DNA from 2 places in the Blautia sp. KLE_1732_HM_1032 genome. Region 2 is predicted to be linked to the other one. Evidence: riboswitches for the same ligand, from Rfam matches in the RefSeq annotation. Region 2 holds a riboswitch; the other holds the start of a gene.
What was found. A riboswitch is a leader RNA that binds a small molecule or an ion and turns the genes downstream of it on or off. The one in region 2 is predicted to bind ZMP and ZTP.
Positions count from the first base shown of each region.

Region 1: it holds a riboswitch for ZMP and ZTP, as region 2 does, so the genes downstream of both, NQ489_RS04955 (formate--tetrahydrofolate ligase) here and NQ489_RS12680 (IMP cyclohydrolase) in region 2, are expected to answer to the same signal.

Region 1 is NZ_CP102266.1:1,018,847-1,023,240, forward strand. It holds gene NQ489_RS04945 (helix-turn-helix domain-containing protein) at 1-28, opposite strand, end outside; gene NQ489_RS04950 (sodium-dependent transporter) at 250-1,650, shown strand; ZMP/ZTP riboswitch at 1,891-1,972, shown strand; gene NQ489_RS04955 (formate--tetrahydrofolate ligase) at 2,046-3,731, shown strand; gene NQ489_RS04960 (methylated-DNA--[protein]-cysteine S-methyltransferase) at 4,333-4,394, shown strand, end outside.
Region 2 is NZ_CP102266.1:2,652,841-2,657,234, forward strand. It holds tRNA gene NQ489_RS12670 (tRNA-Gly) at 55-127, shown strand; gene NQ489_RS12675 (phosphoribosylaminoimidazolecarboxamide formyltransferase) at 292-1,476, opposite strand; gene NQ489_RS12680 (IMP cyclohydrolase) at 1,515-2,228, opposite strand; ZMP/ZTP riboswitch at 2,315-2,396, opposite strand; gene NQ489_RS12685 (peptidoglycan recognition protein family protein) at 2,494-3,210, opposite strand; gene guaB (IMP dehydrogenase) at 3,323-4,394, opposite strand, start outside.

The DNA of each region.
Region 1 (4,394 bases), 1.6 Mb from region 2:
CACCTACATAACAGGTAAAATTACTCATTTTGTTTCCTCATACTATCTATTTTTCTTATTAATTTTTATTGTATACGATTATATCGGAAAAACCGGTATTTTGTAAAGTAGTAAGAAACTTTTTTGAAATAAAATTTCGTAAAAAGAAACTTCTGCCATTTGCACTTATCTTTATTTAAGGTAAGATATGGCTGTTAGGCTGAAGGTTTCAGCCTATATCAAATATATACTTGAAGAGGGGAAATTGAAATGAAAGAAAAAGGAAGTAGCTTTTCCGGCTCAATAGGCTTTGTCCTGGCGGCAGCCGGAAGTGCAGTAGGAGTTGGAAATATCTGGAGATTTCCATATCTCTGTGCCAAAGATGGCGGAGGACTTTTCCTGCTGGTTTATCTGGTACTGGTACTGACTTTTGGATTTGTACTGTTGACAACGGATGTAGCACTTGGGAGAAAGACAAAGAAAAATGCATTGAGGGCTTTTGAATCTCTTGATCCAAAGTGGAAATTTTTAGGACATTTAACGTTTATGGTTCCGGCATTGATCATGACCTATTATTCTGTTATCGGTGGATGGATTGTAAAATATTTTTTTACTTATATTATTTCTGATGGGAAAGATGCGGCTTCAGATGTATACTTTACATCATTTATTACATCAGATATTGCACCCGTTGTATTTATGCTGATCTTTCTGGCACTGACTGCCTGGATCGTATTTCGTGGTGTGGAAAAGGGAATCGAAAAGTTTTCCAGGATCATTATGCCGGGGCTGATTCTTCTGATTGTGATCATTGCGATTTTTTCACTGACACTGTCCCATACTGATACGGATGGAACTGTCCGCACCGGTATGCAGGGGCTGGCTGTTTATCTCAAACCGGATTTTCATGGACTGACGGTAAAACGTTTCCTGGAGATCCTTCTGGATGCGATGAGCCAGTTATTCTTTTCCTTAAGTGTATCTATGGGAATCATGATCACTTATGGTTCTTATGTGAAAAATGAAGTTAATTTAAATAAAGCAACAAATCAGATTGAGATCTTTGATACCGGCGTTGCATTTCTTGCAGGAATGATGATCATACCGGCTGTTTTTGTATTTCTCGGAAAGGATGGAATGGCTTCCGGCCCAAGTCTGATATTTATCTCACTGCCAAAGGTTTTTGATGCCATGGGAGTATTTGGCCGTCCGGTGGCAATTGCATTTTTCCTGATGATGGGATTTGCGGCACTGACTTCCTGCGTGTCTGTCATGGAGACACTGGTTGCAAACTGCATGGAACTCTATCACAAACCCCGTAAAAAAATGTGTGGTGCTGTCGGAATCTATTCTCTTGTTACAGCAGTGCTGATCTGCCTTGGTTATAACAAACTGTATTTTGAACTTAAACTGCCAAATGGTTCCGTTGGACAGCTGCTGGATGTGATGGATTATATTAGCAACAGTTTTCTGATGCCGTTTATCTCACTTTTGACAAGTATTCTGATCGGCTGGGTGATCGGCCCTGACTGGATCATAGGAGAAGTGGAACGAAATGGGGAACACTTCAAACGGGCAGGGTTATATCGCTTTATGATCCGTTATGTAGTGCCGGTTGTAATGCTGATATTATTCCTGGTATCTACAGGATTTGCAGATTTGATTTCATAAGTGTGGTAATATGTTTATGGCGTCTGGACAGTCGCATTAACGGATGACCAGTACAAGATACGATTAAATAACAGAGGATTTGATGAAAAAAGATATGTACGAATGTTGGAGAGAAAACTAATACATAGAACGGAAATGATTCAGAAAATTAGACTTAGCTCACTTTAAAAGTGAAAAAATAATTTGATAATTTCTTGACAAGTACTAATAAATATGTTAGTATTCAATCATCAAATTAATAAAGTCTTCGGTGACTGACGGAGTTGTGGGATAACCACGAGGGAGCCGGAGATTCGATGAGTCGACCGTCTGGGCAGTATTTGAAAAACTTCAGATACTGCTCTTTTTTATGGGATAAAAGATGCAGACGGTTGCAGCGGAGAAAGGAGAACATTATGGGATTTAAAAGTGACATCGAGATTGCACAGGAGTGCACAATGGAGCCAATTACCAAGATTGCAGAGAAAGCAGGTATTGATGACAAATATCTGGAGCAGTATGGTAAATACAAAGCAAAGATTGACTATAATCTCCTGAAAGAAACAGACAAAAAAGACGGCAAACTGATTCTTGTGACAGCTATCAACCCGACACCGGCCGGGGAAGGAAAAACAACTACAACGGTAGGTCTTGCAGATGGAATGCAGAGACTTGGAAAAAATGTTATGGTAGCTCTTCGTGAGCCATCCCTGGGACCGGTATTCGGTGTCAAAGGTGGTGCGGCAGGCGGCGGCTATGCACAGGTAGTTCCGATGGAGGATATCAACCTTCATTTTACCGGTGATTTCCATGCAATCGGTGCGGCAAACAACCTTCTTGCAGCAATGATCGACAACCATATCTTCCAGGGAAATGAGCTGAATATCGACCCGAGAAAGATCACCTGGAGACGCTGCGTGGATATGAACGACCGTCAGCTTCGTAATGTAGTAGACGGACTTGGCGGTAGAACAAACGGTATGCCGCGTGAGGACGGATATGACATTACCGTAGCATCTGAGATCATGGCAGTTCTCTGTCTGGCAAGTGATATCAAAGATCTGAAAGAGAGACTTTCCAGAATCATCATCGGATATACTTACGGTAAGGTTGCTGAGCAGAAACCGGTAACAGCAGGAGACCTCCACGCAGAGGGTGCTATGACAGCACTTCTGAAGGATGCCCTGAAACCAAACCTTGTTCAGACACTGGAGCATGTTCCGGCGATCGTTCACGGCGGACCATTCGCAAACATCGCTCACGGATGTAACTCCGTAACCGCTACAAAGATGGCTATGAAGCTTGCTGATTATGCGATCACAGAGGCTGGATTCGGTGCTGACCTTGGAGCAGAGAAATTCCTGGATATCAAGTGCCGTATGGCAGGTCTTACACCAAGTGCAGTTGTTATCGTAGCAACCGTACGTGCCCTGAAATACAACGGTGGCGTTGCAAAAGCGGATCTTAACAATGAGAACCTTGAGGCTCTTGAAAAGGGTATCCCGAACCTTCTGAAGCATGTAAGCAATATCAAAAATGTATACAAGCTCCCATGTGTGGTAGCTATTAACGCATTCCCGACCGATACCAAGGCAGAGCTTGATTTTGTGGAAGCAAAATGCAAGGAGCTTGGCGTAAACGTAGCACTTTCCGAGGTATGGGCAAAAGGTGGCGAAGGCGGAATCAAGCTTGCTGAGGAAGTGATCCGTCTTGTTGAAGAGCCGAATGATTTCACATATGCTTATGAACTGGAAGGCTCCATCGAGGACAAGCTGAACCAGATCGTACAGAAGGTTTACGGTGGAAAGAAAGTGGTTCTTACAGCAAATGCCCAGAAGCAGGCGAAACAGCTGGAGGCACTTGGATTTGGCAACTGCCCGATCTGTGTAGCTAAGACCCAGTACAGCTTAACAGACGACCAGACAAAGCTTGGTGCTCCGACAGATTTCGAGGTAACAGTAAGAAATCTTAAGATTTCCGCAGGGGCAGGATTTATTGTTGCACTGACAGGTGAGATTATGACTATGCCAGGACTTCCGAAAGTACCGGCAGCAACCAAGATCGACGTAGACGAGAGCGGTAAGATCACAGGACTGTTCTAATATAAAGATTTTTTGAGGGGAATTCAGATAGAAAGCGGTAGAGCCTGCAAAAATAGAGGTTCTGCCGCTTTTTCTTATATTGTTGTCTATTGCTCATGGCGGCGGTCCAGCCATTTACAGATGTAGTGGCCAACAATGTTCCCGGCCAGAAGGGTAAAGAACAAAGCAACATATTTCTGCATGGTGTTCACCTCTTTCATTCAGGATTGTATCTGCATTATATCATATTTCGAATGAAAATAATTGACTTTTTGCGGTGAATGGACTATGATGTGTGTAGCTAAAGAAAGTAATTATGCTTATCATGGGCAAAGCAAAACCCCCGGAAGTGGTCGAGACTTCCGGGGGTTTTTGTTTCGTTTATGTAAGGTGGTTTAATCCTTTCAGCTGGAGGTTCGGCAGCAACAGCATTATAGCATGTTCAGAACAAAAATGGTATAATATTATAAATTGTCAAGAATGTCAGCAATCTCCTGCTGCTTGTTGGGATAAAACTCACAATGTAGAGGAAAGTGCAGAGGGGACGCGCATGTGACATTTGCGTTAATTAAGAGGAATCCTATAGAAAAAATTGTAGAGATAAATGAATGTGGGGGGAAATATGGTATACACATGCAAATATAAATCGCTAATCGGAGATATTTTACTTGCCGCAGATGAAAT
Region 2 (4,394 bases):
TATGCTAATATATGTCTTGTCGCTGAGGGAAACACTTGAAACGATAAGACATATGCGATAGTGGCGTAGTTGGTAACGCGCGACCTTGCCAAGGTCGAGACCGCGGGTTCGAGCCCCGTCTATCGCTCTTCAGAACTCTGAGTTTTTCAGAGTTCTTTTTTATTTTTAAAACTATCCTTTTTCGATCAAAAAGTCCCGGGTCTGATCTCTTTTTTCCAGAAATTCAGATTCGGGACTTTATATTTTTTATCTTTTATTTCAGCTGCATATCATGGCCAAGGCATGCATCTTTTAGTGGTGGAAAAGGCGGATTCCTGTAAATGCCATCACCATTCCATACTTATTACATGTATCGATAACTGCGTCATCACGTACAGATCCACCCGGCTCTGCAATATATTTTACACCGCTCTTATATGCGCGCTCGATATTATCACTGAATGGGAAGAATGCATCGGATCCCAGTGTCACGCCGGTAAGACCATCCAGCCATGCTCTCTTCTCTTCTTTTGTGAACACTTCCGGCTTCTCTGTGAATGTCTTTTCCCATGCACCATCTGCAAGGACATCCATATATTCCTCACCAATGTAAACATCAATGGCATTATCTCTCTCCGCACGTGTGATCGTGTCTTTAAACGGAAGCTCCAGTACTTTCGGACACTGACGGAGATACCAGTTATCTGCCTTCTGACCTGCAAGGCGTGTACAATGTACACGGGACTGCTGTCCTGCACCAACGCCGATAGCCTGTCCGTCCTTAACAAAGCATACAGAATTGGACTGTGTATATTTCAGGATGATCAGAGAAACCTTCATATCTCTCTTGGCTTCTTCCGTAAGCTCTTTATTCTCTGTTACAATATTGGAGATCAGCGCATCATCAATTGCCAGCTCCTGGCGGCCCTGCTCAAAGGTGACTCCAAATACCTGTTTGTGCTCCAAAGGTTCTGGAACATAGTTTTCATCGATCTGGATCACATTGTAATTGCCTTTTTTCTTCTGCTTCAGAATTTCAAGAGCCTCCTCTGTATATCCTGGTGCGATCACACCATCAGAAACCTCTCTCTTGATCAGCATTGCGGTATCTTTGTCGCAGACATCAGAAAGAGAAATAAAATCACCAAATGATGACATACGATCTGCACCTCTTGCTCTTGCATACGCACATGCAAGCGGGGAAAAATTCTTCCAGTCCATATCATCTACCCAGTAGATCTTTGCCAGTGTCTCATTCAGCGGAAGTCCGATGGAAGCACCTGCCGGAGATACATGCTTAAATGAAGTTGCTGCCGGAAGTCCGGTTGCTTTCTTAAGGTCACGTACCAGCTGCCAGCCATTAAAGGCATCCAGGAAGTTGATGTATCCTGGTCTTCCGGAGAGTACCTGGATCGGAAGCTCACTTCCATCTGCCATATAGATCTTTGATGGTTTCTGATTTGGGTTACATCCGTATTTTAACTGTAATTCTTTCATGAAAAAGCTCCTCCGTTCTCTGTGATATCCCTATTTTCTTATTTATTCTTGTTTACGATCCTGGATTCATATTTTCCTGTCTCAATGTCAATAAAACGAACAAAGAGAGAAACTTTATTATCCTGGTTCAGGCTCTTCCAGAGGAGATCCGTAAACTCATCAATATCGCTTGGGATCTCTACCAGCTTCGGCTCTCCCTCGAAACTTGGAAGTGGATTTCCATCGCATTTATAAGTATGGATAAAACGTCCCTGTCCTGCCGCCGCATTCTCATAGGCAAATGTATAACGAAGACAGGAATCCGGATTTCCGTTATTGCTCTTTAAAATAGACATCGCATAATTGAATTTACCGTCTTCAACATGAAGAACACCTGAAATACGAGGTGTATAGTTCGGCGCATCCGGCTCAAACTCTCTGCTGCGGAGAGACTGTTCAAAGGTGAGCTGTCTGTCCATTCCCTCATAGATCGTATCTGTCTGATCACCGTTTGTTACGATGGTCTTATTTCCAAGGACACGTACCGGTGCATAAATGATCAGGCTCGGGTCTGTAAGCTTGGACGGATCAAAAGCCTGTGTACGGATTCCTTCCCCATCCTCAACAAAAATACGGTTTCTGCTGTTCTCGCTTCTTCCCATAATAAAATATGCAGTAACTGCATGTTTCCCGTCAGCGGAACGTCCGATCACAATTCCTCTTCCCGGATAGGAATTTTCTTTCAGTTCTTTTTCAAGTGAAAATGTCGTCATTTTTCACAGTCCTCCTTGTCTAATGTAAGGCCCGGGGCTTATCCCAGGATATGAACGGTAACAAAAAACCGCCTGGACACCCCTTATCAGGCTGCCCAGGCGGTCGGCTTCTCACTTCACTGCACTCCCTGTAGGTAATCCTACTTTCCGCCAGTCATGCAGCTTCTGCTGTTATACTACAATACTTCTTCTTAATTTTCAAGCCCCTATTTTCAGAAATTATTTTTCCAGACTTCTTGTTGCTCACAAAATAAACAATAACACTTTATTTCCCCTGTAATGCATAATCTGTCTGGATCTGTGCTGCAATGTCTGATTTCATCTGGATCCATGCATCGGGATTTTCCACGTAATACTTCGGACAGTCTTTACCTGTGACATCATAATGACGGATCACCTGATCCGAAGTCAGTCCAAAGCGTGTACAAAGCCACGCTGTCAGCTTTACCGCCGAATCATAGGTTGCTGTATTAAACTGCCCTGTTTCATCCGGATGGCAGCATTCAATGGATATGGTATCTACATTTCTGGAATTTGTGGCATAGGATATTTCTGAAGTGGGAATACATTGTACCACTTCTCCCTCCAAACCTATCACAAAATGACTGCTGACTTTGTTGTCCTGCGTTGTCGCAAGATTTTCAAAATAATTCCGGTTGGATATGGCAGTAGATCCCGGATTGGCCGTATAATGAATGGCTATATAATTTACCTGTTCGATAGAAATCTGTGGTCTGGAATAGGAATTCGGTGTCAGAAGCTCCACATCAATAAAAGGTGCTCCTTCTGCCTGCCATTGTTCCGGTCCGCCATTTCCGCTGGCATTCCCGGATATTTCTTCCTGTCCGGACTGAGTTTCACTCTGTTCCATGCGCATCTCAAAAAATGCGTATCCTAACGCACACGCAGCAAAAGCAACGATCACAATGATACATATCAGCACAATCCTCTGTAGGATCTTGATCGGGTTCTTTTTTCTCAAAGACTTCTTTTTTCTTCTGGAAGACCCGGAGGAAGTTTTCTTTACGGAAACAGGCCGCCCGCTATGGGACGGCCTGGGTGACTTTTTACCGGTCTTACCTTTTTTTCCTTTATTATTCATCTACACTGTAGTTTGGAGCCTCTTTTGTGATGTGGATGTCATGTGGATGTGACTCTTTAAGAGATGCAGCTGAAATCTTGATGAATCTGCCTGTTGTCTTCAGCTTCTCAATATTTTCTGCTCCACAGTAACCCATACCGGATCTTAAACCACCGATCAGCTGGAATACGGTATCCTCAACATGTCCTTTATACGCAACACGACCCTCAACACCCTCCGGCACAAGCTTCTTTGCATTCTCCTGGAAATAACGATCCTTGCTGCCATTCTCCATAGCTGCGATAGATCCCATTCCACGATATACTTTATATTTTCTTCCCTGATAAAGTTCGAATGTTCCCGGGCTCTCGTCGCATCCTGCGAACATGCTTCCCATCATGCAGACATTGGCACCTGCTGCGATGGCCTTGGTGATATCTCCGGAATATTTGATACCGCCGTCTGCAATGATCGGGATTCCGTAGCTGTTAGCCACTTCATAACAATCCATAACTGCAGTAACCTGCGGAACACCAATACCTGCAACAACACGTGTTGTACAGATAGATCCCGGTCCGATACCAACTTTGACTGCATCTACTCCAGCCTCGATCAGAGCCTTGGTAGCTTCGCCTGTTGCAACATTACCTGCGATTACCTGAAGCTCCGGATATGTTACCTTGATCTCGCGGACTGCTTTTAAAATGTTTTCTGAATGACCATGTGCAGAATCAATTACGATCACATCTACATTAGCCTTCACAAGCGCATCAACACGTGCAAGCACATTTGCTGTGATACCAACCGCAGCACCACAAAGAAGTCTTCCCTGTGCATCCTTGGCTGCAAGCGGATACTTGATCTGTTTCTCGATATCCTTGATGGTAATGAGTCCTTTTAAATTAAAGTCATCATCTACAATGGGTAATTTCTCCTTACGGGATTTCGCAAGGATCTTCTTGGCATCCTCAAGTGTGATTCCTTCCTTAGCTGTGATCAGTCCTTCTGAAGTCATGCACTCCTTGATCTTTCTGCTGAAATCTGTCTCAAATTTAAGATCACGGTTTGTGATAATACCTACCAGT